One region of the Glutamicibacter sp. NPDC087673 genome, then DNA from elsewhere that is predicted to be linked to it. Evidence: riboswitches for the same ligand, from Rfam matches in the RefSeq annotation. Region 1 holds a riboswitch; the other holds the start of a gene.
What was found. A riboswitch is a leader RNA that binds a small molecule or an ion and turns the genes downstream of it on or off. The one in region 1 is predicted to bind glycine.
Positions count from the first base shown of each region.

Region 2: it holds a riboswitch for glycine, as region 1 does, so the genes downstream of both, cycA (D-serine/D-alanine/glycine transporter) here and gcvP (aminomethyl-transferring glycine dehydrogenase) in region 1, are expected to answer to the same signal.

Region 1 covers NZ_JBIUWB010000012.1:25,136-40,030, forward strand. The annotation lists gene ACIOTL_RS17880 (iron ABC transporter permease) at 1-133, shown strand, start outside; gene ACIOTL_RS17885 (SIP domain-containing protein) at 137-2,044, shown strand; gene ACIOTL_RS17890 (MarR family winged helix-turn-helix transcriptional regulator) at 2,120-2,512, opposite strand; gene ACIOTL_RS17895 (ABC transporter ATP-binding protein) at 2,704-4,548, shown strand; gene ACIOTL_RS17900 (MarR family winged helix-turn-helix transcriptional regulator) at 4,545-5,030, opposite strand; gene ACIOTL_RS17905 (NADPH-dependent FMN reductase) at 5,173-5,748, shown strand; gene ACIOTL_RS17910 (glutathione S-transferase family protein) at 5,872-6,981, shown strand; gene ACIOTL_RS17915 (hypothetical protein) at 7,051-7,359, opposite strand; gene ACIOTL_RS17920 (RNase H family protein) at 7,477-8,406, shown strand; gene ACIOTL_RS17925 (APC family permease) at 8,470-9,918, opposite strand; gene ACIOTL_RS17930 (serine hydrolase domain-containing protein) at 10,184-11,356, shown strand; gene ACIOTL_RS17935 (SGNH/GDSL hydrolase family protein) at 11,392-12,180, shown strand; glycine riboswitch at 12,283-12,380, shown strand; gene gcvP (aminomethyl-transferring glycine dehydrogenase) at 12,545-14,895, shown strand, end outside.
Region 2 covers NZ_JBIUWB010000001.1:303,814-318,708, forward strand. The annotation lists gene ACIOTL_RS01430 (GatB/YqeY domain-containing protein) at 2-460, opposite strand; gene ACIOTL_RS01435 (DUF4232 domain-containing protein) at 570-1,994, shown strand; gene ACIOTL_RS01440 (hypothetical protein) at 2,007-3,281, opposite strand; gene ACIOTL_RS01445 (peptidoglycan bridge formation glycyltransferase FemA/FemB family protein) at 3,295-4,437, opposite strand; gene ACIOTL_RS01450 (metal-sensitive transcriptional regulator) at 4,534-4,863, shown strand; gene ACIOTL_RS01455 (heavy-metal-associated domain-containing protein) at 4,923-5,237, shown strand; gene ACIOTL_RS01460 (heavy metal translocating P-type ATPase) at 5,293-7,551, shown strand; glycine riboswitch at 7,780-7,878, shown strand; gene cycA (D-serine/D-alanine/glycine transporter) at 8,204-9,706, shown strand; gene ACIOTL_RS01470 (4a-hydroxytetrahydrobiopterin dehydratase) at 9,875-10,198, shown strand; gene ACIOTL_RS01475 (FUSC family protein) at 10,182-11,237, opposite strand; gene ACIOTL_RS01480 (MarR family winged helix-turn-helix transcriptional regulator) at 11,234-11,686, opposite strand; gene ACIOTL_RS01485 (GMC family oxidoreductase) at 11,857-13,380, opposite strand; gene ACIOTL_RS01490 (EamA family transporter) at 13,508-14,485, opposite strand; gene ACIOTL_RS01495 (CGNR zinc finger domain-containing protein) at 14,610-14,895, shown strand, end outside.

The DNA.
Region 1 (14,895 bases):
TGTTGCCAATTTCTTTGCCGCGAACCTGTTCGCGGATCTTTCGCTGCCGGTGGGCGTTATCACCGGCGCATTCGGTGCACCCTTCCTGATTTGGATTCTGGTGCGCGCAAACTCAACTGGAAGCGGGGCATAACCCATGGCCACTTTGCAGGCAAGCGATCTGACCCTGGCCTATGACAAGGTCACCATCGTCGACGAGCTGTCGCTGGATATCCCTGCCGGGCAGGTGAGCATCGTCGTCGGCGCCAATGGCTGCGGCAAGTCCACCCTGCTGCGCGCACTGTCGCGGCTGCTCAAGCCAGCCGGGGGCCAGGTGCTCCTGGACGGGGCGGATATCCACTCCAAGCCGGCCAAGGAAGTCGCCAAGACCTTGGGCTTGCTGCCGCAATCGCCCACCGCTCCGGACGGCATCACCGCCCGCGAGCTGATCAGCCGCGGCCGCTACCCGCACCAGGGCCTGTTCAAGCGCTTCTCTGCCGAGGACGAGACAGCGGTTAATCGCGCCATGGAGCTGACCGGCACCACCGAGCTGGCCGACCGCTCGGTGGACGAGCTCTCCGGCGGTCAGCGCCAGCGCGTCTGGATCGCCATGGCCCTGGCGCAGGAGACCGACCTGCTGCTGCTCGACGAGCCGACCACCTTCCTGGACGTGGCGCACCAGCTCGAAGTCCTGGATGTGGTCAGCGAGCTGAACCGCAGCCGCGGGATCACCGTCGTGATCGTGCTGCACGATTTGAACCTGGCCGCCCGCTACGCCGACTACCTGGTGGCGCTGCGCCACGGCAAGATCTACGCTGCCGGCCATCCCAACGATGTGGTCACCGAAAAGACCGTCAAGGATGTTTTCGGCATGCCCAGCCGCGTGATCCCCGACCCGGTGGGCGGCACTCCGCTGGTGCTTCCCATTGGCCGCCACCGGGTGCTGCGCACCGAGCAGGTGCTGGCTTCCCAGGGCATTTTCCGTACCGAAGCTTCTGCGAAGAAAACTGCGATGAAGCAGGCGGCAAATGTGAAGCAAGCTGCCCAAGCAGCCGCCGCGCTTGATCCGCAATCGGAGCGCCCGGCCCATGAGCATGTGCCGACGTTGGCCTTTGATACCACTGTTGTCAATAGCCAGCAGCTCGCGCCATCCTTCCGCCGGGTGACCGTCAGCGGCGAGGACCTGGAGTACTTCGGCACCAACAGCCACCCGCTGGATATGCGCATCAAGCTCTTGCTGCCACCGGCCGGCGGTACTGCGTTGACCGACGAGATCGCCTCGATGCGACCCGGGGCGATGACCAGTCCTGCCGAGCAGCAGGGCTGGTACAAGCGCTGGTTGTCGATTGATCCCGATACCCGCGGCCACATGCGCACCTATACCGTGCGGGCCTTCCGCGAAGCCGGGCACCGGGACAATATCGGGGCCACAGCCGAGCTGGATATCGACTTCGTGATGCACGGGCACATGGTTGACGGCCAGCTCCAGGGCGGGCCGGCTACGGAGTTCGGCGACCGGGCCAAGGTGGGCGACCAGCTGTTGCTGCTGGGCCCGAACAAGACCCTGAACGACTCCAGCTACGGCGGCATCGAGTTCCGCCGCGGCGAGGCAACCCGCGTGGTGCTTGCCGGTGACGAAACCGCCGCCCCGGCGATTTGCGCCATCCTCGAAGCCTTGCCCTCCAACGTCACCGGCCATGCGCTGATCGAGGTCCCGGAGACCACGGATATCCTCGGTGCCTCCACCCGCTCCGGCGTCTCGGTGCAGTGGCTGACCCGTGGCAGCCATGAGCATGGTGAATTGCTGCAGTCGGCCTTGCGCCAGGTAGTCGCGATTCCAGCAGCCGGCGTGGTCCATACCAACGCCGAGCCGGAAGATATCGATGTTGATGCGGACATCCTGTGGGAGACGGGCCAGGAAAATTCCGCACCGTTCTACGCCTGGATTGCCGGTGAAGCCGGCACGGTCAAGGAAATGCGCCGTTATCTGGTGCGCGATGCCGGAGTGGACCGCAAGCAGGTAGCCTTCATGGGCTACTGGCGCCGCGGGAAGACCGAGAACTAGCCAGCAGCGGCAACCAGCGCCCGAGGCCCCGGCACGCGTATGCCGGGGCCTCGGGTTCTATCCGCTAGCTGGCAGCTAGTTTTCTTTCGCCGGATTCTTGCAAGCGCCGCGCACCGGCCGCGGGTTCTCGCGGTCCAGGATTGCCAGCAGCCGGGTGAGCTCGGCGCGGTCCTCGTCGCCGAGCTTGTCGAAATAGCCGTCCATGCTCGAACGGCGCAATTCGGCGAGCTCGCCGAGCTGGGCGCGGCCCGTGGCACTGAGCGCAATCAACGTGGCGCGGCGATCGGCCGGATCGGGGGTGCGCACGACAAGCTCCTTGGCTTCCAGCTGGTCGACTACCTCGGTGGTCGAGCGCGCGGCGATGTGCAGCTGTTCTGCGAGCTGCGAGTTGCGCAGCCCGATCCTATCGGCGCGGGACAGCAAGGTCAGCACCCTCGATTGGTGCGGAGTGATGCCCAGGGGAGTCAAGCTGTCCCTCCATCTGCCGCGAAGCATGCGTGAAGCGTGGAGGAAAAGATCTGCCAAGTCAGGCTTGGGCTCTTCGTTCTGCATATGTTCAAGGATAGTGTGTTTCTGGGAACAATTTCAAGATGCAACCACATAGTGAGGTTCCCTCTGTTATTCTGGACTTGAGAAATCCAGAGGTAGAGGGGGAGTCCATGATTGCAATGGGAATGCCGGGGCCGCATCCGGGCGGTGGCGGGCAAGGACGGTCCGGCAACGCCGCCCGGGACAAGCAGCGGCTCACCGAGCATCCGGTGTCCCTGGCTCGCATCGCCGCGCTCTTCCGGCCCCATCTGGGGTCGGTGATTGCGGTCATGGCGCTGATCGTGGCAGCGTCGGTCATCGGCCTGGCCCAGCCGTTCATCATCCGCGAACTCATTGATGACGCGATTCCCAACAGCAATATCCGATTGCTGCTCTTGGGTGCCGGGGGACTGGTGCTGATCTCCCTGGCTACCGCGATTCTGGAAGTCGTCCAGACCTGGCGGGCAACCCTGATGGGCCAACGCGTCATGCATGGCCTGCGGACCGGGCTGTTCACGCACCTGCAGAAGCAATCCCTGGGATTCTTCACCAACTCGCGCTCCGGGGACGTGCAGTCGCGCCTGGTCAACGACGTGGGGCAGATGCAATCGGTGATTACCAATTCGGCCACGAGCATTGCCTCGAACCTGACCACCGTTGTGGCCACCGCCTGCGCGATGGTGGCGATCTCGTGGAAACTGAGCTTGATCTCATTGGTCGTGCTGCCGCCAGCGGTGCTGCTTGCCAAGCAAACCGCGAAACTGCGCCGCGCCGTGACAGGAAAGCGCCAGCGCGAGATGTCGAACCTGGCTTCGCTGATCGACGAGCGCCTGAGCATCTCGGGGGTCCGCCTGGCCAAGATCATGGGCACCGGAGCCGCTGATGCGGCGGCCTTCGGAGAGTCCAGCCACAAGCTCATCGACCTGGAAATGAAAAGCGCTTTGGCCGGGCGTTGGCGCATGGCCACGATGAGCATCATTTTCGCGGCCATCCCCGCAGTGCTGTACATCGTGGCGGGGCTGCCCGCCACCGGGCAGGGAATGAGCATCGGCACCTTGGTGGCCTTTACCGGGCTGCAGGCCGGAATCTTCCGTCCGGTCATGGGCATGATGCAGATTTCGGTCCAGTGGGTCTCGGCCTTGGCCTTGTTCAGCCGCGTCTTCGAATACCTGGATACGGACCAGGCGCTGCCGGTACCCCAGCGGCCGCGAGCGGTCGAACCCGGGAAGCTGCGTGGCGAAGTGCAATTGCGCAATGTCAGCTTCCGCTACCCCGAGGCGGACCGCGCCACCCTGGAGCAGCTGAACCTGACCCTGGAGGCGGGAACCATGACCGCGGTCGTCGGTTCCACCGGTTCGGGAAAGTCCACCCTGGGATCCTTGCTGCCCCGGCTGCTTGACCCCACCGAGGGCCAGGTATTGCTCGACGGCATTGACCTGAAGGAATTCGACCCTGAAGGCATCGCCCAGGCGGTCTCCGTCGTTGCCCAGGAAAGCTACCTGCTGCATGCTTCGATTCGGGAGAACCTCCTGTGGGCAGCGCCCCAGTCCACCGAGGAAGAGCTCTGGCAGGCGCTGGAAGCCGCGCAGATTGCGCAGCTGGTCCGCAGCCTGCCGCAGGGCCTGGAAACCCAGGTGGGGCAGCGCGGCCACCGTTTCTCCGGAGGCGAGCAGCAGCGGCTGGCTATTGCCCGCACCATGCTGCGCAAACCCAAGGTCTTGGTGCTCGATGAGGCGACCAGTGCCCTGGATACGGTCACCGAAGCTTTGGTGCAGCGGGCGCTGGACGAGCTCGCACTGGGGCGAACCACCTTGCTGATCGCGCACCGGTTGAGCACCGTGATGCGAGCGGACCGCATCGTCGTGCTAGAAGCTGGCCGGATTGCCGAAGCGGGAACTTTTGACGAGCTGGTCCAGCTTGGCGGGCAATTCGCCCAGCTGGTAGCCAAGAGCGAACTGGCCGAACGAGCCAGCTAGCACTGGCCATCTTTCAGTCCCTGCTTTTCCAGCGAGGCCAGGATCTTCGGCAGTGCCGATTCCAATGCCGTGCGTTCAGAGGGGCTCAGCGAATCGAAAATGGTTTCACGCACGAAGCTCACGTGGGTTGGTGCGGCTTCCTCAATGGTCTTGCGCCCCTGGGCGGTGAGCGTAATCTGGTGCCCGCGGCGGTCGGTCTCATCTGAGCAGCGGCTGACCAGGCCCTTGGCTTCCATGCGGCGCAGCAGGTGGGAGAGGCGCGAGCGGTCCCAGCGCAATGCGGTCGCCACGTCGGCCGGGCGTAGACTTGGTTCGGTTGTTTCCGAAAGCACAGCCAGCACCGAGTATTCACCGGAGAGCATGTTCGAATCGCGCAGCAGCTGGCGATCCATGCCGCTGGGGAACTGCCAGAGGAACTCGCGTATGGTGCGCCAGAGGTCCTGCTCGCTGTCGGTGAGCCAGCGGGTCTCTTCGCTCTTCATTCTCTTTCCTAACCATGTTGTCCCCAGGGAGGGGCATTCAAAATATTGTTGACGTATCAATCATCTCCTGTATAGTGGGATTTAGCAAGAGAAGATGACGTGTCAACTACATTGTTGGCCGGAGAACTCCAAGGAGAGCAACTTGTCGAAGATCGCTATCGTTACCGGTTCCACCCGTCCAGGACGTGTCAACCAGGGCGTCGCTCAATGGGTGCTGGCCAGGGCCCAGGAATTCGGTGGTGCCGACTACGAGCTGGTGGACATCGTTGATTTCAACCTGCCGATGCTCGACGAGCCGTTCCCGGCCGCCTACCAGAACTACCAGAACGGGCACACCAAGGCCTTCGCCGCCAAGATGAGCGAATTCGATGGATACATTTTCATTGTTGGCGAGTACAATCACTCCGTCCAGCCTGCATTGGCCAACGCACTGAGCTACCTGAATGCAGAGCTGAATAACAAGGCCGCTGGCATGGTCGGATACGGCTCCGCCATGGGCTCGCGTGCCGTGGAGCACCTGCGCGGGATCCTCTCGGAACTGCAGATCGCCCACGTGCAGAAGACCGGCATGTTCTCGCTATTCTCCGACTTCGAGAACTTCTCGGCTTTTGCTCCGACCGAACGGTCGGCCAACAGCGTGCAGCCCATGCTTGAACAGGTGCTCGCCTGGAGCAAGGCGATGCGCACCGTGCGCGAAAACGCCTCGGTCAACGCCTAGACCGGGTCGAAATCGGCGGGGAGTGGAAAAGTGCATTGCGCCATTTCCATACCTGCCCAACTGCCATAGTCTCGAGGTGAATGGTTTATGCACGGGACTTCAAAATTCTTTGGAAGGAATGCGATGAGCGAGGAATATTCGACCAAGGGCGCCTACGTCACCGGCGGGGAATTCACCCGGGACACCAATTACATCCAGGACCGCATCGTCGCTGATGCCAGCGCCGAGCACTATGGCGAGGGAAACAGCCACAGCAAGATCGGGCATCCCAACGCGGGGCTTTCGGACGGGGCCCGGCTTTGGCCGGTGGAAGCTGGCCGCTACCATCTGGTCGCAGCCCGCGCGTGCCCCTGGGCCAACCGCACCCTGATCGTTCGCCGCCTGCTGGGCTTGGAAGACGCGCTGTCCGTCGGACTGCCCGGCCCAACCCACGACGCACGCAGCTGGACCTTTGACCTGGACCCCGGGGGCAAGGACCCTGTCCTGGGTACCGAGCGGGTCCAGGAGAACTACTTCAAGCGCTTTGCCGACTATCCACGCGGCATCACCGTGCCGGCAATCGTCGATATCCCCACCGGTGCGGTTGTCACCAATGACTACCCGCAGATCACCTGGGACATGTCCACGCAGTGGAAGGAGTTCCACCGGGAAGGCGCCCCGGACCTCATTGCGCAGGACCAGCTCGATGAGATGCTTCCGCTGATCAAGCGGATTTTCACCGAGGTCAACAACGGCGTCTACCGTGCCGGGTTCGCCGGGGACCAGCAGGCCTACAACGATGCCTACGACCGGTTATTCGCCACCTTGGACTACCTCGAAGACCGGCTGGGCACCCGCCGCTTCCTGATGGGTGATCACATCACCGAGGCCGATGTCCGGCTGTTCACCACGCTGGTGCGATTCGACCCGGTCTACCATGGCCACTTCAAGGCCAACCGCAACAAGCTCATCGACATGCCGAACCTCTGGGGCTATGCGCGGGACTTGTTCCAGACCCCGGGTTTCGGCGACACCATCGACTTCGAGCAGATCAAGGCGCACTACTACGTGGTTCATGAGGACATCAACCCGACCCGGATCATCCCGAAGGGGCCGGAGTTGGCGAACTGGCTCGAAGCGCCGGGCCGAGATGAGCTGGCCGAGAACGGTCCGTTCCTGAACGGTACGGCACCGGGCGAAGTCCGGGCTGACGAGCGAGTCCAAGCCGGGCACAACCCGTTGTACCCCGCCTAGGCGCGCTGGCGATCCACGGCGGATCGGCTCAGGAGCCCGCTATTTCGAGGGGTCCTGGGCCGATCTGTCCTATTCGAAATCGAAGCCTTGCCCCTCGCAAGCTTCCTGGAAAGTGGCCAAGTCAATAATCCGGGGATCCCCCGATTCATCGGCGGCCACCGCAGCGCTGATCTGTTCGGTGGAAGCCTTCGCCCCATGATCAGCGGCTTTCTGCATATTCGTTGCGCCGATGCCCTCGGGGTCAACCAGGCCCCCGCCAAAATGCACGCAGGCGGTATGGCCCTCGGGATCGAGCTGGCGCAGCTCGTCGACCGAGGGGCCAGCGCATGCGGACGGGACCAGAACCAGGGTAGCCAATACAGGCAGGATTTTCTTCACATCCCAATCCTAGGCCTGGACCTGGCTGGATGCTGTGATCCATTGTGCAAGTATTCGCTGGCGACATGGCCCAATGCATGGAACCGAGTGCGGGCGTCAACGTGGCAGGATTAAAGCATGACGATCATTGCAGCTGCGGATGGATCAGCCCTAGGAAACCCCGGACCGGCAGGTTGGGCCTGGTATGTGGACCAGGACAACTGGGCCGCTGGCGGTTGGGACCACGGAACCAACAACATGGGGGAGCTCCAAGCGGTGCTCGAACTCTTCCGGGCCACCGAGCACCTGCCAGAAGAAGAACTCAGAATCCTGTGCGATTCGCAGTATGCGATCAACTGCATCAGCAAGTGGATGCCGGGTTGGAAGAAGAAGGGCTGGAAAAAGGCCGACGGCAAACCGGTCTTGAACCAGGACATCCTCAAGGAACTTGACCGGGCCATTGCCGGGCGCAAGTTTACCTTCGAGTGGGTCAAGGGCCATGCCGGACATGAGCTGAATGAAGCTGCTGACGGCCATGCGCGTGCGGCTGCCACCGCGCATCAGCAAGGCTCTGCAGTAGAGGCCGGACCGGGCTACACTGCCGGCGGCGGCCCCGTGGCTTCCAATGCTCCAGCGGCTTCCCATGCTCCAGCGGCTGAAGATGCCGTGCTGGCACCCGGCGGGCAAACCGCCGCCGCACCGGAACCCGGCGTGGACATCGCGGCCACCGTCTTCGAACTGGAACAAGGTTTCCTCGACCCGCAGATCCGCACCAGTTTCGCGGAACTCAACGACTTCCTGCATCCGGGCTACCAGGAAGTGACTCGCCATGGCGGCCTGCTGGATGTGGCCACGGTCCGGACCATGCTGGAATCCGGGGCGAGCCTGCCCAGCACCGGTGCGGTGCAGGTCCTTGCGGCCCGGGAAGTGGATGCGCAAATGGTGCTGCTCGCTTACCGCATGAAGCCTGCAGAGGGTCCGGTGCTCGTCGTATCTTCCTGGTGGCAGAGCACCGAAGGCGGCCTGAAGCTTCGTTTCCGCCAGGAAACGGTCGAGCAGACCGCGTAGAAAACACGCTTAAAGCAGTGATGCCCGCCAAATGGCGGGCATCACTGCGTTAACGGGCTGGGATCAGTACTGTCCCGGGCGGGTTTCGATGACGCCCTTCTTGTAGTTGATCCGGTTGACCAACCAGGTCACGGCCCACAGCAGCACGCCGATGACCAGCAGCAGGCCGGCAATCTCGTACTGGACCCAGTCCTCACGCGAACGAGCCCACGGGCCGGCAAGGAACAAGCAGAAGAACACGCCGAGGATCGGGATGATCGTTGGAGCGCGGAACGAATCGGGTTCCGGCTTGTCGCGGCGCAGTACCAGCAGGGCTACGTTGACTACGGCGAACACGCACAACAGCAGCAGCGCGGTCGTGCCGCCCAGCGAGCCGACAATGCTGCTTCCGTTGCTCAGGTTCACGTAGACCACCAAGGCGATGGCCAGTCCGGTGCTGAACAGGATCGCAGCCCATGGCGAGCGTCGGGTCGAATGCACCTTGCCCAGGAACTGCGGCAGCACGCCTTGGCGGGCCATGCCGTAGAGCAGGCGGCTAGCCATCAGCATGTTCATCAGCGCGGTGTTAACCACCGCGAAGACGGTCAAGAACGGGAAGATCGCGTCAACCGGCAGGTTCGGCAGGCCGATGCGCACAACATCCAGCAGGATGCCGGCATCCGGGTTCTTAGGGTTCAGCAGATCGCCGGTCGGAATCACCATGATGACGGTGACGGCCACCAGCATGTAGATCAAGGCGCAGATGCCCAGGCCGATGAGCATGATCTTCGGGAAGGTCTTGTTGGGATTCTTGGTTTCCTCAACCAGGTTCACCGAATCCTCGAAGCCCACCATCGCGAAGAACGCAATGGCAGTACCCATGGTCACGGCGGCGAAGACGCTGCGGTCGGTCGGGGTCTCGAAGACCACCAGGCGGGAAATGTCACCCTGGCCCGAGGCGATCACCGCGAAGCCGATGCCGATGATCGCGGCCATGATGGCCAGCGAAACTATGGTCAGCACGAGGTTGAACTTCACGCTCTCGCCTACGCCGCGGAAGTTGATCACGGCGAGGATCACGATGATTGCAATAGCTGCCCACATGCCCGCTTCCGGGGTGTTGGGAACACCGTCGACAAACTGGCCAATGCCAATGAGCAGGTTGCGCCCCACCAAAGTGGCCGAGGTGGCGGCACTGGTGATGCCCGAGCAAGCCACGGTGAACGCCACCAGGAAGGTGACGAAGTGGATGCCGAATGCCTTGTGGATGTACAAGGCGGCACCGGCCGCGTGCGGGTATTTGGTCACCAGTTCGAGGTAGCTGAAGGCGGTGAGGGTCGCGATCGTGAAAGCGATCAGGAACGGCAGCCAGGCGGCTCCGCCCACCTGGCCGGCAACTTTGCCGGTGATGGCGAAAATTCCGGCGCCGATGATATCGCCCATGATGAGGAATAGCAGCAGCTTCGGGCCAATCACCCTGCGGAGTTCTGTTTCTTTGCCGTCGGTAACGGCCGTGTCACTGTTCACAGTCATGCGATCGAGATCATCTCCTTCAATTTTGTAGGCAAACATTACAACTTTAGGGTCAGCGCATGAAGTGGGCAAACCGGTTTCAAGGCTGGCTCACAGAACTTGGGGTCCAGCGGTAGTGAAATGTCGATTAGTGGCTTAAACAAGCCAATGCTGTGAGCTGACGTACCTATATGCTAGGTGTCGGGTCAGCGTGTGGAACTACCGGGCCATGGGATCGAAGCGGTTAGGGTTAGTTGACGAGAGACAAGCACTTTGAAGGATTTAGATGCAATCGGTGATCACTGAAGAGTTCGCGCCCCTGGCGGAAGCACTAGAGGCGCGAGCCGCTGAGGAAGAAGGCTATTCGGCGCAGCTGGCCGTGTACCACCGCGGCGAATTGGTGCTCAGCCACAGCGTCGGCGAGCACCTCTCTGGTGACGCGCTGACCTGCGTCTTCTCCTGCACCAAGGGCCTAGGCGCGCTGGTCGTGGCACTGCTCGTGCAAGATGGGCTGATCGATCCGAACGCGCCAATGGCCACCTACTGGCCGGAATTCGGGGACAACGGGAAATCCCAGCTCACCGTCGGCGAGGTGCTCAGCCACCAAGCGGGAGTGCTCGGCGTGCCCGGGGGCGTGCCCAGCGAGATCCTCCTGAAATCCGCCGAATACGCCAAGGTGCTCGCTTCCATGCCAAGCGTCTGGCCGCTGGGCCAGCACATTGTCGGCTACCATGCGATCACCCTGGGCGTGCTCATGGAAGAACTGGTACGCCGGGTCACCGGCAAGGAACTGAAAGACGTCTTCGAGGAGCGCATCCGCAAGCCGCTGGGAGCCGAAGCCTACATCGGCCAGGACCCCGCGCTGGAATCGCGCTACCGCGATGTACTGCCGGGCGCTGACGCCGCACCGGAATTCTTCGATCCGTTCTCCCCGGCCGGGCTTTCGGTGAACTCGGCCTCCGGTTTCGCGCTGGAAAACGGCCCGGTCTACAACTGGCACGAACTGGCCAACGCGCCGCAGGTGCGCGAACTGGGTCCCGCATCCATGGGCGCGGTCGCCAATGCCCAAGGACTGGCCGCAATCTATGCCGCCTCATTCGGTGCAGTGCCGGCACTGGGCGCCACCCGCGGATTCCTCACCGCCGACACCTGGTCCCAGGTTTCCACCGAGCTGGTCTACGGCCATGACCGGACCAACGGGCTGCTGCAGGCCTTCGCCCTGGGGTTCATGAAGGCCACCGCGCGCAACAACTATGGGTCGATTTTCGCCTACGGCCATGACGGTGCGAACTCCTCGCTGGCCTTTGCCGATCCGGCCCACCAGCTGGGCTTCGGATTCATCCCCTCGCGCAATGAAGGCGCCAAGGAGATCTCCACCGGGGTCAAGCTCAGCCAGCTGGCCCGCCAGCTGATCATGCAGAAGAACATGTCGGCCCAGGCTGCCGGCAGCAACGCGTAGTAAACCCATCGGGAATGGAACGAAGCAGGAGCGAAGTGAAGAAGTTTGTGGCACTAGGTGACTCGTTCACCGAAGGCGTTGGCGATGTGGATCCGACCCGGCCCAACCAGGTCCGCGGCTGGGCGGACCGGGTTTCGGAAGTGCTCTGCGCCGAAGGCGAATGGGAATACGCCAACCTGGCGGTGCGCGGCAAGAAGATCGGGCAGGTGATCAACCAGCAGCTGGACCAGGCGCTCGCACTGGCCCCGGACCTGGTCACCATCTATGCCGGCGGCAATGACATCCTGCGCCCGAAGGCGGACCTGGATGCGCTGATGCGCGGCTATGAAGGCATGGTGAGCCGCTTTGCCGAAGCCGGAAGCGCGGTCGTGCTGTTCACCGGTTTCGACACCGTGGAATCACCGTTGTTCTCCAAGACCCGTCCGCGCACGGCCATTTACAACGAGAAGGTTCGCGAAATCGCGGACGAGTACGGTGCGGTGATCGCCGATTACTGGCGGTGGCGAGAATTCTCCGATCTGCGCTACTGGGCGGTGGATCGGCTGCACATGAACGAGCTGGGCCACACGCTGATGGCTTCGAAGGTCCTTGACGTGCTCGGCACCCATCGGATCACCGAGGGAAACTGGTCCTCCAGGATCCAGCAGCCGTCCCTGCCGGAACTGGCCGTGAACTCGCGCGGCGAAAAGCTGAAGCAGGAATTGGGCTGGGCCAGAGAGCATTTGGCTCCGTGGGTCAAGCGCCGGATCACCGGCACCTCGTCGGGTGATTCCTTGTCAGCGAAATATCCTGATTACATCCGTTTAACTGCCGACGCCAACTGAACGCATTTATGACTTTTCCGGACCCCGCTCCTGTTTGACCTTGGGGGCGGGGCAGGTAACATGGTGGTGTGCTGCAGGTCTCCGGCCGGCAGCGCGCGCCATAGACGGATGGCGGGAGAGTCCCGTTCACACCATGGACGGGCGCCGTAGGAGCAATTCCTCCCCAGGAAACTCTCAGGCACCCGTACCGCCATCATGAGGCAACTCTGGAAAGAAACCGGCCCGTTCCGGTTCACCGAAGGTGCAAGTGCCCGGCTTGGTTTGCTGGATGCGTAAAACTCTCAGGTTATGCAACAGGGATGGGGAGGTAAAAAGACCTTCCTTTGGCATGCGCCAAGACAGATCCCATGGAGATACCAGCACCATGACCATCACGCAGACTTCGGCACGAGCGAATACTGAATTCGTTTCACGCCATATCGGCCCACGTCCTTCCGACGTCACCACCATGCTTCAGACCCTGGGCTACGACAGCCTGGAAGAACTGATCGACACCGCCGTTCCGGCAGACATCCGCCAGGACTCCGCACTGGATATCCCAGACGCCCTGAGCGAAACCGAAGCTCTAGCCCACCTGCGTGCGCTTGCCTCGAAGAACGTCATGAAGACCCAGATGATCGGCCAGGGCTTCTACGACACCATCACCCCAGCCGTGATCCGCCGCAACATCGTGGAAAACCCAGCCTGGTACACCGCTTACACCCCGTACCAGCCGGAAATCTCCCAGGGCCGCCTCGAAGCCCTGCTGAACTTCCAGACCATGGTCATGGACCTGACCGGCCTGCCCATCGCCAACGCGTCGCTGCTGGACGAATCCTCCGCCGCCGCCGAAGCCGTGCTGATGATGCGCCGCGCCAACAAGAAGAAGTCCAAGGGCAAGACCGTGCTGGACTCCAACATCTTCCCGCAGACCCTCAAGGTCGTGCAGGGCCGCGCTGACGCGCTGGGCTTCGAAGTCGAGATTGCCGACCTTTCCGCAGGCTTGCCAGAGGGCGAGATCTCCGGCATTGTCCTGCAGCAGCCTGGCAACGACGGCTCGATCGCGGACCACGCTTCGATCATCGCAGCCGCCAAGGAAGCCGGCGCCATGGTTACCGTGATTGCCGACCTGCTGGCCCTGACCATGATCACCCCTCCGGGCGAGCAGGGTGCCGATATCGCCGTGGGCAACACCCAGCGATTCGGCGTGCCGCTGTTCTTCGGCGGACCGCACGCTGCCTACATGGCCGTGGCCGATGGCCTGACCCGTTCCATGCCAGGACGCCTGGTGGGCGTTTCGGCCGATGACGCCGGAGTCCCTGCCTACCGCTTGGCCCTGCAGACCCGCGAGCAGCACATCCGCCGCGAAAAGGCCACCTCCAACATCTGCACCGCACAGGCCCTGCTGGCCATCTGCGCTTCGATGTACGCGGTCTACCACGGCCCAGCCGGCCTGAAGCAGATCGCCTCGCGCGCCAACAACCACGCCCGGGTGATCGCCAGCTCGCTGGTTTCCGGCGGCTACACCCTGGCATCGGATTCCTTCTTCGACACCGTTGTGGTGAACGTCGAGAACGCCGATGCCATCATTGCCAAGGCCATCGAAGCAGGCATCAACCTGCGCAAGGTGGGCGAGACCCAGGTGGGCATCTCCACCGACGAGGCCACCACCTCGGGCGTAGTCAAGACCCTGCTTGAGGTCTTCGGCGCAGAGCTCTCGGCTCCGGAAGGCTTCGAGATCCCGGCAGGGCAGGTGCGCACCAGCGACTTCATGACCCACCCGATCTTCAACACCATCTCCTCCGAAACCCAGATGATGCGCTACCTGCGCCGGCTCTCGGACCGCGACCTGGCCCTGGACCGCACCATGATCCCGCTGGGTTCGTGCACCATGAAGCTGAACTCGGCCGCCGAAATGGAATCCATCACCTGGCCGGAATTCGCCTCGATCCACCCCTACGCGCCTGCAGCGCAGACCGAGGGCTGGCGCGAGCTGATCACCGACCTGGAAGGGCGCCTGACCGCAATCACCGGCTACGCTGGCGTTTCGATCCAGCCCAACGCCGGCTCGCAGGGCGAATACGCGGGCCTGCTGGCCATCTCGGACTACCACCGTTCGCGCGGCGAAGGCCAGCGCGATCTGTGCCTGATTCCGGCCTCGGCCCACGGCACCAACGCCGCGTCGGCAGTGCTGGCCGGGATGCGCGTGGTGGTCGTGAAGACCGCAGCCGATGGCACCATCGACGCGAATGACCTGGATGCCAAGATCGAGGCCAACAAGGACGTCCTTGCAGCCATCATGATCACCTACCCATCCACCCACGGCGTCTACGACGCGGACGTGCGCGAGGTCTGCGACAAGGTCCACGCCGCCGGCGGCCAGGTGTACATCGATGGCGCGAACATGAACGCCATGGTTGGCTTGGCCCAGCCAGGCAAGTTCGGCGGCGACGTGTCGCACCTGAACCTGCACAAGACCTTCTGCATCCCGCACGGCGGTGGCGGCCCAGGCGTAGGCCCAATCGGCGTTGGCGAGCACCTGCTGCCATTCCTGCCAGGCGATGCTTCGGGCACCTACTCCGAGCGTGACGGCGTGCCGGTGGTGGCGACCGCTTTCGGCTCGGCCGGCGTCCTGCCGATCTCCTGGGCCTACATCGCTATGATGGGCGGGGACGGCTTGACCGAAGCCACCAAGCACGCGATCCTGAACGCGAACTACATTGCCAAGCGCCTGAA
Region 2 (14,895 bases), on a different contig from region 1:
GCTAGCCCAGTTTGGCGCGCACCATCTGGGAGACAGCCTTGCCATCGAAGCGGCCAGCGATTTCGGCGCCGACCAGCTTCATGGCCTGGCCCATGTCCTTCATGGTCAGGTCGTGATCGGCTGCAAGTTCGGCCATGATCCTCTCGACAATGTCCTGGGCTTGCGCTTCGTCAAGCATCTTGGGCAGGTACGTGGAGATGAAGGCGGCTTCGGCCAATTCGCGTTCAGCCAATTCGGTGCGGCCGTCCTTGGCGGCCAGGCCAGCAGTTTCCTCGCGGTTGCCGACTTCCTTGCGAAGCAGGTTCTCGACATCCTGGTCGTTGAGCTCGCTGGGGTTCTTTCCGGACTTTTCCTTGGTGCCGATGGCACTGAGGATATTGCGCAGGGTCGTCTTCTCCAGCTCGTTGCCGGCCTTCAGATGGGCGATGCTGTCATCGCGCAGGCGATCTTTCAAACTCATGGGAACTCGCTTTCAATACGTGTGCTTGAAATTTTACTCGCATTATCCGGTTACCGTTTTCCGGAGTACCAGCGGTCAAGCATGAGGTCGCATTTGATACAGTAGCCAGATGAATTCACTGCGCGCTGGAGCTAGCGTCATCGCACTGGCTCTTATCGCAGCCATCCTGGTGATCTGGCAGCCATGGAATTCCTGCGACGCGCCCGATGAAGTTTGCGATTTCGTTGCAGCCGTCGAGGACCGGGACGGGGTCCTTGGCGTCCAGATGTCCTCCGAGGTCATGGATCACGATGCCTTGGCCGCACCGGATCTGTCAGTTGACCTGCAATTCGTGCTATCGGATCAGCTCGATCACGCACAAGCGGAAGTAATCGTGCGGGAGATGGCACAACAGATCCAGGCTGGGGCCCATGCCCTGAGCTTGCGGAACATCGACCTGGCCTTTGTCGCCGGTGAACCCCAGAATATTCCAGGCTCAAAGACGAAAACCTACCCACTGGAAGTCTCCGACAATTTTTCGCACTTTGGAGGCGAAGAGCAAGCGAAGCCTGGTCTTCTCGGTGAGAGGGCTTCATTCGCATTCCGCCTACGCGAGCTCGGCGCGGCAAGTGCGGCTAACTACTCGGCCACGGCGTTTAATTTGGAGCAGCTGCTGGCGCTGGGAAAATTCGCTGCACAGGCCAAGCACCCCACCGATTTGGCACTAGCAGATCGATCCGTGCGCTATTCGCCCGCGAAACGCACTGATATTCCCGAGCTCCAGCTTCTTATCGAGGCGGCCAAGCGAGGTGTCTTCGAGAGCGCCAGCATTGATCATTCCGGATTGAACCTGGTCCTCGGCAACGAGGCGCCAGCAGAGGCGGAAAAGGAAACCCGCTTATGGCTGGAGCGGCATGGTCCCTTTGGCGAGCCCATGCCCTACAAGCTGGCATCGCCTCGATACGAGGTCCTTGCTGAAGGCTGGGTTGGAAACAAGAAACCACAATGGCTGATCCCCAAGCCTGTGGTTCTTCCCGACAAGGTCAAAAGCTGGCCAGCGAATCAGCCAGCTCCGTTGTGCGCAGAGGGGGACTTGGAAATAGCCCTCGGCGCACCCGATGCAGCTGCCGGTTCACGGTACATGGCGGTCTACGCCAAGAACATTTCTGCTCGCTCGTGCGCGTTGCAGTCCTACCCGCAGATCGATTTCCTCAACGCGGCCGGCGATGCCCAGCCGGATATCGAGCTGCAGCCCGAACCGGATATCCTCCTTGAACGCGTTGCCATCCCTTCCGGCGAAGCGGTGATTTCGACGCTGGATTGGAATGCCATGTCAACGTCCCAGGATCCGGATGAAACCGTTGCCCTGGTCATCGCCGCAGCCAAGGGGATGAAACCGGTCCAGCTCGCACCCCAATACGATGGCCAGCCGACGTCCCTTGACATCCTGGACGGGGCGCAGATCGCCCAAAGCCCCTGGGTCCAGGCGCGCGACGGGTGGGCAATTCCTGGAGACGCCTTCAAACCGCAACCACCGGCCACTCCTAGGCCCTAGGCCTGGGCAAGCCTACTGGGTGCGCGGCGGGAACGCCTTGAACTTGCGGTAGTGGTTGGCCGCATTCAACAGCAGATAGAGCTTGCGGCGAGGGTTCTTCTCGGCTGCGAACTTCAACGGGTTCGAGACCTTGCCTGCCTTGAGCAGTGCTTCTGCCTTGCGGCCGGTTCCGCTGTCCAGGAAGCGGCGCAGCAAGTGGTGCGGCAGCACGGTGAATAGCCGCTGGCGCGACAGCTGCAAGACACCTGTGCCGGTGTCCACCACCGCGTCGGTTTCCGGGTTCGACTGATCGAACTGCGCGCCGAGGAACTCGGTGACATAGAAACGGGCCGGGTTCACCCCGGCTGCGGTCAGGTAGAAGTGGTTGCGGCCCAGGCGCGGGTTGATCTCGAAGAATTTGATCTGGCCATCGCGGTGATCGTATTTGGCATCGATCATGGCAATTCCGCGCCAGCCCAGTTCTTCGAGCATGCGCGCGCCATCGGCGGCCATCGCATCGTTGCGACCGGTGACAATGGCGGCCGAATTGCCCAGCACCAGCGGGGCATGCTCCTCGATCACCACTTCGCCGTAGCCGGCGAAGATGACCTTTTCTTCCTGGGTGGCGAAGTAGGTGCACAGGCGCATCGCGTCATCTCCACCCGGAATGTACTCCTGGAAGATGTACCCCGAGTCGTAGCCGCTGCCATCGATTCTGGAAATCAGGGCTTCGAGGTCGGCACGGCTGTCGATGGTGTGGATCTTCTGCTTGCCCTCGAACTTGGCGGCGATCCAATCCGCGGAGCTCGATGGCTTGCCGATGACCGGGTAGTCGAAGGAACCAACCAGCGAATCCAGCGGGGTTCCCGGGTAATACACGGCGGTGCGCGGGTGGGCGATGCCCAATTTTTCGGCGAGCGCGTAGAAGTTCTCTTTCAGTGCCGCACCCTCGATGGTTTCCAGCTGGGGGTACGGGATGACGTACTGTTCCTCAAGCTGCTCACGGTTCTTGGCGATCAGCATGATGTGGAAGTCCAGGGAGCCGAAAAGCATCAGCGGCCGATCCGCCGCGGCCTTCAGCTCATCGGCCAGCTCGACCAGGGCCGCGACTACGCGTCCCTCGTCGGCCATGGAGCCGATGGGGCGCAGTTCGATGGCTACCGAGTGCTCGATGACGCCGTTGCCGGCAGCCGGCAGAACCACCGAGCGCACCCCGTAGGCCTCGTAGAATTCGCGCGCCAAGGTGTAGGTGCCGATGTCCCCGCCGAGGATGACCGGGACAAATGGCTGGGTTGGATCGATTGCCAAAGTGGTGTTTTCCCTACTTCTTGCGCCAGTTCATGTATTTTTCGAAGGCCCACGCCAGGGGCTTGTTCAGCGCCAGGTCCCACTCGCCGTTGGTCTGCACGATGTCGCAGCCGGTGTTGGTCTTGAACTTGGTCAGCCCCGAGAGGTGGTGCTCCTTGTCCAGGGTCGCGCTCACGCCGCCCTGGTCCAGATAGCGGCAACCTGCCTCGATGGAATCGATGACCATGTGCTGCATGATCGCCTTCGGCGCGAACAGCTTGCGCTGCTCCGAGGAGGAAGCGCCGTACAGGTACCAGGCCAGGTTCGAGGAACGGATGACAATGGATGCGGCCAGGTCCACGCCTTCGTTGCTGGCGATGTATAGGGTGCAGGAGCCCGGCACCGCTTCGTTGAGCACGGTGTGCATCTTCTCGAAGTAGCCCAGCGGGCGGCCGGTGAAGTCCTGGCGGTCCGCGGTGTGGTTGTACAGGGCATGGAAGCGGGCCATGTCCTTGGTCTGGCCAACTTCGATTTCCAGGGTGCTTTTCAGCGCCTTGCGGGTCTCGTTGCGGGTGGTCGCCGAGTAGCTGGCCATGACCTGGTCCACGTCCAGCTGGTTGCCGTCATCATCTTGCAACGCCACGCGGGCCACGAATTCGGGCTGGCCCGCAGCGAAGTCCAGTCCCACATCTTCTTTGGAGAAGCCCATTTCCAGCAAGGCGTCATTCAGCGCTAGCGCGGTGCCTGAGGTGCTCTGGGTTTCAAGGTCAGCGAGCTGGGTGAACCCTTCCTTGCCCAGGTTCTTGCGCACCGCGGCGGCACCCCAGGTGCGCACGGCCAGTCCCGGGCCCATCTTCAGCTGGAATGCGCCACGATTCTTCAGGTAGGCGGCCAGCGGCTGGATTACCTGTTCAGGAGCATAGGTGCCGAAGTCGATGACCGGGCCATCGGGGATGTAGGCGAGGGTCTTCTTGATGACCGGGGCTGCGCGATGCAGCACCAGTGCGGCGCCTACCAGCTCGTCTTCCTCGAACCAGCCGAGGGATTCACCGCGCCAGCCGCCCTTGACCTGGGCCCATTCGGGACGCTGCAGGAAGCTGACGTCTTGGGCGGTCTCAAGGAATGATGAGTGCTCGGTGCCGGAAATCGGACGCACATGAAGTTCGTTGTGGCTCACGGGTGAAATCCTACCGTGCTTCCCTCTCCGGCTGGGGGATGCTGGATACCCCTAGGGGGTACTTGACTTAATACCCCTAGGGGGTATAATCGAAATATGGATACCAACCACACGCCACATGAAACAGCTGAGCACCACGGCTATCACGCGGATAAAAGCGCGTTGGAACGACGCCTGAAGCGCATTGAAGGCCAGGTGCGCGGAGTGGCCAAGATGGTCGATGAAGACAAGTACTGCATCGACATCCTGACCCAGATCTCCGCTATCAACGCGGCATTGCACAAGGTCAGCGTGCAGCTGATCGATGACCATATCGGCCATTGCGTGGTTGATGCGGCCAAGTCATCCATCGAGACGGGTGATCCATCCATCGTGCAAGACAAAATCGCCGAGGCCACGGCCGCCATCTCCCGTTTGGTGCGCTGAGCGCGCCCCAACGGACCCATTTCCAATTCACACAGAATTCATCGAAAGAGAGCAAGATCATGAGCCACAACTGCAATTGCGGATGCTCCTCGGAAAAGAACTCCAACCAGGGCCTGCAGATCATTCCCCGCGAGCAGAGCACCCCGCTGACTAGCCATGTGGAAATCAAGATCTCCGGCATGACCTGCGGCCACTGCGTATCCTCTGTCACCGAGGAGCTCAAGGAGCTTGACGGGGTGCAAGAGGTCGAAGTGTTCCTCGATGCGAAGGGCGTGTCCACCGCCAACGTCACCACCAGCGCAACCGTAAGCGAAGAAAGCATTCGCAATGCCATCGACGAGGCTGGTTACACCGTCGAAGCAATTAACGCCTAGCCGCAAAAAGCCAGGCACCAAGCCACAACGGCAAGAAAGTGCAAGGTCGTAAATCATGACTTCCCATGCCCCGCATGAAACAATCCCCGAATTGCGCACCGTCGATCTGGACATCCAGGGAATGACCTGCGCCTCGTGCGTGAATCGGGTGGAACGCAAACTCGGCAAGCTGCCCGGTGTCAGCGCGACGGTGAACCTGCCCCTGGAAACCGCCAAGGTCCAGGTCCCAGCCGATGTCACCGATGAAGCACTGATCGATACGGTGCAAGCCGCCGGCTATACCGCTTCCCTCAAGCACCCGCCCAAACCTGCGGGTTCGGATCACCAGGGAGATGGTGAGCATGAGCACGGCGGGCACGAGCACCTGGTGCCCAACCACCTGCTGCGCCGCCTGCTGGTCTCCGCGATCTTCACCATCCCGCTGTTCATCATTTCCATGATTCCCGCAGCGCAGTTCCCGCACTGGGGTTGGGTCGCCTTCGCGCTGGCCACTCCCGTGGTCTTCTACGGCGCCTGGCCTTTCCACAAGGCAGCGGCCGTCAACGCACGGCACCTGGCCTCGACCATGGACACCCTGGTTTCCCTCGGTGTGCTCGCGGCCTACTTCTTCTCTGCAGTGCAGCTGATCCTCGATCCGCAGCTGACTGCCCATGTCGGCATGTCCATGTCCGAGCATGCGCTCTACTTTGAAACGGCCGGCGTCGTGGCCACCTTGCTGCTGCTAGGCCGCTTCCTGGAGCACCGCGCCAAGTCCTCGGCATCCGATGCGCTGAAGTCCCTGCTGAACCTGGGCGCCAAGGATGCAGTGGTGCTTCGCGACGGCACGGAAGTGAAGATCCCTGCCGGGCAGGTGCAGGTCGGGGACCATTTCGTGGTGCGCCCAGGCGAGAAGATCGCCACCGACGGCGTGGTCATTGACGGCGCCAGCGCGGTAGACACCTCGCTGCTGACCGGTGAATCGGTACCGCAGAGAGTTGCGCCCGGCGATGAAGTCACCGGCGCGACCCTGAACGCGTCGGGCCGGCTGGTGATTGAAGCTACCCGCGTTGGCGCGGACACCACCTTGGCCCAGATGGGCAAGCTGGTCTCCGAAGCCCAGTCGGGCAAGGCGCCCATTGCCCGCCTGGCTGACCGGATTTCCTCCGTCTTCGTGCCGATCGTACTGGCCATTGCGCTGCTCACGTTCATGATCTGGTTCTTTGCCAGCGGCGATCCCTACCAGGCGTTCACCGCTGCGGTCGCCGTGCTGGTCATCGCCTGCCCCTGCGCATTGGGACTGGCGACCCCGATCGGCTTGCTGGTCGGTACCGGACGCGGCGCGCAGCTGGGCATCCTGATCCGCGGCCCGCAGGTCCTGGAAGATACCCGCAAGCTGGACACCATCGTGCTGGACAAGACCGGCACCGTGACCACCGGGATCATGACCCATCAAGGCACCAAGGCCATCGACGGGGTCGATCCCAATGAGGTCCTGGCCTTGGCCGGTGCCGTGGAACACCATTCCGAGCATCCGATCGCCCAGGCCATCGCCAAGGCCGCAGCCGACTTGGGCCCGCTGCCCGAAGCCAGCGACTTCGATTCCGATCCGGGCGGCGGCGTGGTCGGCACGGTCAACGGGCATCGCGTTGCCGTAGGCCGCTTCAGCTGGCTCGAAGCCCAGGGCGCGTCCTTGGATGACTCCGCCAAGGCCATGCTCGCGGAAGCCGAGCAGGCCGGCGCGACCGCCATCCTGGTCGCGGTGGACCAGCAGTTCCAGGCAGTGATCTCGGTGGCGGACAAGATCAAGGACAGCTCCGCAAAAGCTATTGCCGAACTCCAGGAGCGCGGCCTGCGCGTGGTGCTGCTGACCGGCGACAACCAGTCGGTGGCTACCGAGGTTGCCGCCCAGGTAGGTATCAAGGCCGAGGACGTATTCGCCGGGGTCTTCCCTGCCGGCAAGGCCCAGGCGATCACCTCATTGCAAGAGCAGGGCAAGGTCGTGGCCATGGTGGGCGATGGCGTGAATGACGCGCCAGCACTGGCGCAGGCCGACCTCGGCATCGCCATGGGCTCGGGCACCGATGTGGCCATCGAAGCCGCGGACATCACCCTGATGGGTAACGACCTGCATCAGGTCACGCAGGCCATCGACCTTTCGGCCCGAACCCTGTCCACCATCAAGATGAACCTGTTCTGGGCTTTCGCCTACAACACTGCCGGCATTCCGATTGCGGCCCTGGGCTTGCTGAACCCGATGATCGCCGGAGCGGCCATGGCAGCCAGCTCGGTGCTGGTGGTACTGAACTCGCTGCGGCTGCGACGGTTCGGGAAGTAGCCCTCCGTACCTCCCCACGCGGGGCATCGGTTGAACCGATGCCCCGCTTTGCCGCATCCATGCCCTTGCTTCCCGAATCATTACGAAGCGGAGAATCCCCCATTTCGCCAGCCACTTTCCACGATTGGCGTGGCCAAGCGGTTATCCGGGGCCCGAAGTGTGAAATTGCGACTTGCACCACGTTCATTTTTCTGCGCATACTGTGATGGCAATCACCACATATGCCGTTGATGCGTGGCGGGAGAGATCCGCTCACACCATGGGCGGGCGCCGTAGGAGCAATTTCCTCCCCGGGAAACTCTCAGGCACCTGTACCGCTACGAACAGGCACCTCTGGAAAGCAGCCCAGGTTCGTCCGGGCTCACCGAAGGAGCAAGCTTCACCCAGTATTCGGGTGGAAGTGAAAACTCTCAGGTTGTAATACAGATTGGGGAGGGACCAAGAACAGTGCCGCACCGAGCGCACCAGTTTCGAGGGACTCCCCGTGGCATTCGCAGCAACTGCTCTGAGCGCAGCATGCCGCGCAATGCCCAGCTGGAATCCTTCCTAGTCGGATGCGTTCTTCAAAGCGAGCAGCTGCTCTCCAAGCCTTCAGGGCTTGGGGGCAGGAGCGCTTCGAGGCGTCACACCACACTCCTGGAAGGCAATCAGCATGAGTACCACCAGTTCTGGCCCCGCACTCGAACGAGGGCTCTCCAATCGTCACATCCAGCTGATCGCCATTGGCGGCGCCATCGGCACCGGCTTGTTCATGGGCTCCGGCAAGACCATCTCGGTAGCCGGCCCGTCGGTCATCTTCGTCTACATGATCATTGGCTTCATGCTGTTCTTCGTCATGCGCGCCATGGGCGAACTGCTGTTGAGCAACCTGAACTACAAGAGCTTCGCCGACTTCGCCGGCGACCTGCTAGGCCCTTGGGCCGCATTCTTTACCGGCTGGACCTACTGGTTCTGCTGGATTGTTACCGGCATCGCCGACGTCGTGGCCATCGCCCATTATGTCGCCTTCTGGTGGGGCGATTTGCCGCTATGGATCCCGGCACTGGCCTGTATCGTACTGCTGCTGGTTCTGAACCTGGCGACAGTGAAGGCTTTTGGCGAAACCGAATTCTGGTTCTCGCTGATCAAGATCGTCGCCATCGGCGCACTGATCGTGGTTGGCCTGGTTATGGTGATCACCGGTTTCGAGCACAACGGTGCTTCTTCATCCTTCGCTAACCTGTGGAACGACGGCGGCATGTTCCCGACCGGCTTCATGGGCTTCGTAGCCGGTTTCCAGATCGCGGTCTTCGCCTTCGTTGGCATTGAGCTGGTTGGCACCACCGCGGCGGAAACCAAGGACCCCGAAAAGACCCTGCCCAAGGCAATCAACTCGATTCCTGTCCGCATCCTGTTCTTCTACGTTGGCGCGCTGATCATCCTGATGGCCGTGACCCCCTGGGATCTGTTCTCCGCTGCGCAATCGCCATTCGTGGGCATGTTCGCCCTGGCCGGTCTGGCTGGCGCCGCTGGCATCATCAACTTCGTGGTGCTCACCTCCGCGACCTCCAGCGCCAACTCGGGTATCTACTCGACCTCCCGCATGCTCCGTGGCCTGTCCATGGAAGGCGATGCACCGAAGACGTTCACCAAGCTGTCAGGCCGCAAGGTTCCGCGCAACGCCCTGATGTTCTCCTGCATGTTCCTGCTGGCCGGCGTCGCACTGCTCTACGGCGGCGATTCGGTCATGGGAGCATTTACACTGGTCACCACCGTCTCGGCCCTGTGCTTCATGTTCGTCTGGACCATCATCCTGCTCAGCTACCTGGTCTTCCGTGCTCGTCGCCCGCACCTGCACGACGCATCGAAGTTCAAGGTCCCTGGCGGCAGCTTCATGCCATATGTTGTGCTGGCATTCTTCGGCTTCATCTTGTGGGCCCTGACCACCCAGACCGATACCCTCATGGCTATGGCTATTACCCCGATCTGGTTCCTGATCCTGGCTGCAGGCTACCTGGTCATCCGCCGCAACCCCCAGCACCAGGCGCTGCGCGCCGCGCACCTGGCCAAGGTGGCGCACGAACGCTATGAGGCCTCCGCCTACCGTGATGCGGAATCCTTCGCCAAGCGCGAAGCGGAAACCGCGGAGCAGGTTTCCGAGGATATCCACCAGTAGCCCGAGCACCTGACAGGTCTCTCGATCAGGCCCCGGCATCACCAGATGCCGGGGCCAAACTGCATAGTCGCTGGGATCGCTACCGCGATCGCCGGGGTCGATGCGATCATGGCGGCAGGCAGCAACCACTTGCACAGTCCGACCCGCTGCCGCTTGGAGGAGAGAACCATGGCATCAACCGGTCCGTTACCGCGCTTCGAATTCGATCAGAGGCTGGGTGCCTTGCCTGATTGGAAGCGTGATGACCTGGGTTTGCGGGCCGCTTACCGTTTCGATTGCGCGAGCACGGCCTTGCAGTTCATCGTCCAGGTAGGCCTGCGCGCCGAGCAGGACAACCGGCATCCGCACCTGGAGTGGCGGGTTTCCATCGTCGAGCTGCGCCTAGCGCATAACCAGCCCGAGCATCTGGGAGCACTGGATCTGGAATTAGCCCGCCATATCTCCATCGAGGCCGGCAAGCTCGAAGCGCAGGTGGTCACCGAACACTGGTAGCCCCCGGCGTTCGGCCTTGGCGCCGGCGGGCCACCAGCAGCGAGATGGCGATGCTCTGCACCGCACCCACCAAGGCGCCCAGCGCCGTCATGGAGATGCGGTCGATGAGCAGGGACGCGGCCGGTTCAGGGCTGACCAGGTGGACCATGAGCAGTGCGGTGACCGTCATGAAGACCATCCCCACCGCATAGTTGCGCAGGATCACCAGCTCGATGACGAACTGCGAGGCCAGCGCAGCGGCCAGGATCACCCAGACCGGGGAATCGAAGGCGAAAACTATTGCGGTCAGCGCTACGCCAATGCAGGTGCCTGCGCAGCGCTGCAGCCCGCGGGCTACCCGCGCATAGGCATCAGCGCCGGTGACCGCGGCGATCGCGCCGAGACTGGCCCAGTACCAGTGGCCGTCGCTGAGCAGATGCCCTGCGATGCCCGCCAGCAGCACGCCCGAGCCCATTTGGAGCGACTGGGCCATGGCCAGGGGCGAGGGCGCCCAGGCATATCCGGAGCGCAGGGTATGGAGCAGGTTGGCTTTGCGCATCGACAGGCCAAGCATCAGCAGCATGCTGAAGGCCATTGTTCCGCCGCCGGCCAGCAGCACCCCGGTGAAGCTTTGCGAACTGGCCGGGATGCCCAGGCAGGCGCCGCCGGCGAAGACCGCGAAGACCGGTCCCGGCGGCATCCAGCGCGCGGCATGGGAGACGTAGTTGGCGCCAAAACCAATAAATGCCAGCACTAGCACACGTACCGGGAACGGTGCCTCGATAAGCGAAAAACAGGTGCCCAGCAGCATTGCGGCCAGCTGCACGATGCCTGCCGAGAACTGCTGCCAGAAACGCGGCGCGTACGCGTCGAAACGGCCGAAGACCGCGCAGAAGGCGCCGAACGCTGCATACATTGCCCAGTCAAGGCGGCCAAGGCCGGCCAACAGGATCAGCGGCGCGGCCAGGCTGACCGTCGCCTTGGCTGCCGGGATGAGCGACGGGCGGTGTGGGGCCACGACGACGCTGCGCTGCACTATTTCTTCCAGGTGGCGCTTCACTGGCGTGCCTCGCCGTCCTGCGTAGCGACCAGCTGCAGCAAGGCGCGCAGCTGCTCCCGCTGCGGCTCATCCAAGGCGCCGAAGACCTTAGCTTCGTTATGCGAGGCAGCCTCCATTGCCCGGGCAGCGAATTTCCGGCCCTCGGGAGTCAGTGTGATGACGTTGCGGCGGCGGTCCTCCGGATCAACTTCGCGTTCCAGGATCCCACGGCTCGACAGCTGATCGAGGTAGGCCACCAGATGGCCGCGGTTCACATTCGAGCGATCTGCCAAGTCGTTCTGGGAGATGCCGCCGAACTCCTCCAGCGCGCAGATGATGGTGAAATGATGCCGGGACAAGGACCCGGATTCCATCAGCTCGGTGAGCTCCTGGGTGCCGATGCGTCCGGCTCGGGCGGTGAGATAGCTCAGCGAGTTCCATTGGAACTGCGGAATCCGGTATTCGTTCATCCCTTCAAAATATCATTTCGGCTTGAAACGATTTCGCCATGAAGCAGTTTATTCGATGAATCTCACACGCAGCTGGCGCGCGTTCCATCGCCAGCTGCGGTCCACGGAATCATCGTCTCTTGGAAGGTGAGGGCTTGTTCTCCTTGGCCGCCGCCATAGTGCGCCGCCTGTCAGAGCCGAAGATCAGCCAAGAGGAATTTGGCGCCCAGTTCGCCGATGAGGATGGCCGGGGCATTGGTGTTTCCGGTGGTGATCTTGGGCATGATCGAGGCATCGATGACGCGCAGCCCTTCCAAGCCGCGTACCCGCAGCTGCGGATCCACCACGGCCTGCGCATCCGTGCCCATGCGGCAGGTACCCACCTGGTGGTGGTAGGTCACGACGTTGTTCCGAATGTAATCCTCCAGCTGCTCATCGCCGCGTATTTTTTCGCCCGGGTAGATTTCCCTCGCTCCCCAGTCCCCGGCCAAGGCATCTTGCTCCACCATCGCGCGGCATTGCTTCATCGATACCAGGAATGCCTGCATATCCCGCGGATCATCCAGCGCATTCAAATCGATGTTCACCGGGTCATCCAGGCCAGGCCCGCCCAGGGTGATTTCACCGCGGCTGTGCGGGGTGACGATCCCGGAGTGCAAGGTGAACGCAGTGCCGCCGACCGGTTCCATGCCCGGGGAATACATGGGCACGGCGAAGAAGATCGGCTGGGTGTCCGGGCGATCCAGGCCCTCGCGGGATCGGGTGAACATGTGCGATTGCGAAACGGAGACCCCGGCACGCGGGGCGGGAATCGCCCGGGTGGTGGTTTCGGCAATCACCGGCGCCAGCAGGTGGTCATGCAGGTTCTTTCCCACCTGGTCCAGCTCATGCAGCGGCATGACGCCCGCGGCTTCGAGCTCGGCCGCCGGGCCGATGCCTGAGCGCAACAGGATTTGCGGGGATCCCAGGGCACCGGCGCTGAGCACCACCTCATCCGCGCGCAGCTCCTGCAGCTGCCCGCCGATCCGATAGCGCACGCCTACAGCGGATCCGGATTCGAGGATCACCGAATGCACCTCGGCGTCCGTGATGATTTCCATGCGCTCGCGCACCGGCTTCAGATAGGCCTTCCAGGTGTTGATGCGTTCGCCGCCAGCAACGTTGATCTGCTCCTTGGAAACGCCTTCCAGCTGCTCGCCGTTGTAGTCGGGATTGAACCGGATTCCGGACTGCACCGCGGCGTCAATAATCGACTGGTGGATCTCATCCAGCTCGTAGTCGTTGTCCACCGGCACCAGCCCATCGCTGCCGTGGAATTCGCTGGCGCCGCCAGAGAAATTCTCGATTTCCTTGTAGATCGGCAGGACATTCTTCCAGGCCCACTGCTCGCCGCAGTCCTTGGCCCAGTCATCGAAATCTTGCGGGGCGCAGCGCACCCAGATGGTCGCATTCAGCGCGTGGGAACCGCCGAGCACCTTGCCCCGTGGCAGGTGCATCGGCTTGTTCGCTGCCCCGGCCATCGGGACGGTGTGGTAATCCCAGTCGTCCTTGCTATGCCACAGCTCGCCCATGCGCGAGAGGTCGTGGATGGCAGGGTTGGTGTCCTCGGAGCCAGCTTCGAACAAGGTCACCCGCGCCCCGGCATCCACGAGCCGGCGCGCGACCACCGAGCCAGCCGAACCTGCGCCTACGACTATGACCGACTTGCTGCCCATGGGTTTTCCTCCAGTTAGGATGCCTGCGAAACTTGTTTCTCCCAGCCTGTACAGGCCAGCGGGTTTTCCCTTGGCATCCGGCGCACAACAATTGGCATCGCGTGCGCGTTTTTACCCTACGGGCCGCTTAGATTCCCTTGCGTGCCGCACGCAGTTCATCGACACGCACCAGCACCACGCCGCACACAATCAGCAGGCCGCCGAACAGCTGCACCGCACCAGGCAGTTCGGAGAGCAGCAGCCAAGCCCACAGCACCGCGAAAAGCACCTCGGTCAACGAGATGAAGCTGGCCACCTTGGACCCCAGTTCCCGGGCGGCCATCACACCGGTGGTGTAGGAGAACACGGTGGCGATCAGGATCAGCCCGGTCAAGGCCAACCACCACGGGGTTTCATATCCAGCAAATGATCCGCTGCCGGCGGCCCACTGCATTGGAAGGATTCCCAAGCCGCCAACCAGCAGCATGGTTAGCGCGCCAACGGCCATGCCACCGGCCGACAGCATGATGGGTGGCAGCGCGCCATCGACCTTGGCGCTAATGAAGAAGTAGACCGTCAGGCCCACCGCTGCCCCCAAGCCCCAGAGCACGCCGATAGGATCAATCCGCGTGGCGCCGGTCAGATCCAGCACCGCCACCAGGCCCGCCAATGACAATAGGGTGCCAGCGATCGTTGCCGCCGACGGGCGCTTCTGGTGCTTGGCCCAGAGCACCAGCACGATGAGCACCGGAGCCAGATACTCCAGCAGCAAAGCCACCCCGACATCCAAGCGCTGCACCGCCAAGAAATAGCACAGCTGGCAGGCTCCCACTCCAAACAATCCGAAGAGCACAATCGACACCCAGTTGGTGCGCAGCAACGTCCAGCGGCCGCGCATCGCCAGGACCGCAGGGATCGCCAGGACCAGCGCGGCGCCGGCCATGCGTGCGGCCACGGCCGCGTTGGGACTCCACCCTGCTTCGAAAAGCCCCTTGGCGAAGGAGCCGGAAATCCCGAAGGCCGCGGAGGATGCCAGCGCAATCCAGATCCCCCGGGACTGGCTTTGACGCAGTACTGGACTGCCGGCAGTGGCGGCCGGAAGGCCGGAATCAGACAGGTCGCTCATGAGGATCTTTGAAGTCTTTCGCGGAGAATTTCATGCCGCCGTTCAGGGGCAAATGGGGGTATGAGCATGACGATACGGTTAGGCTTGAGTGGCAGTCAATCTACCCAGCTTCCAGGAACGAATTATGACCTTTGCCCTAGATATCGAAGCTTCATTGAAGTCCGTGGTGAACCTTCTGAATACCGAGGTGCAAATCGTGGATATGCTCTCCACCGTCGCTGATCTCGATGAGTTCCTTGATGCCGAGAATTTCGAAGGCTCCCGCGCGCACAACCAGGCAGAGCTTCGCTCCATTCGCCAGTTGCGTTCCCAGCTGAAGAACATCTGGATAGGTACCGAAGAAGAATCCGTCTTCCGGGTCAATGCGATCCTGCGCAACGCCAACGCCCAGCCTCAATTGATCAAGAGCG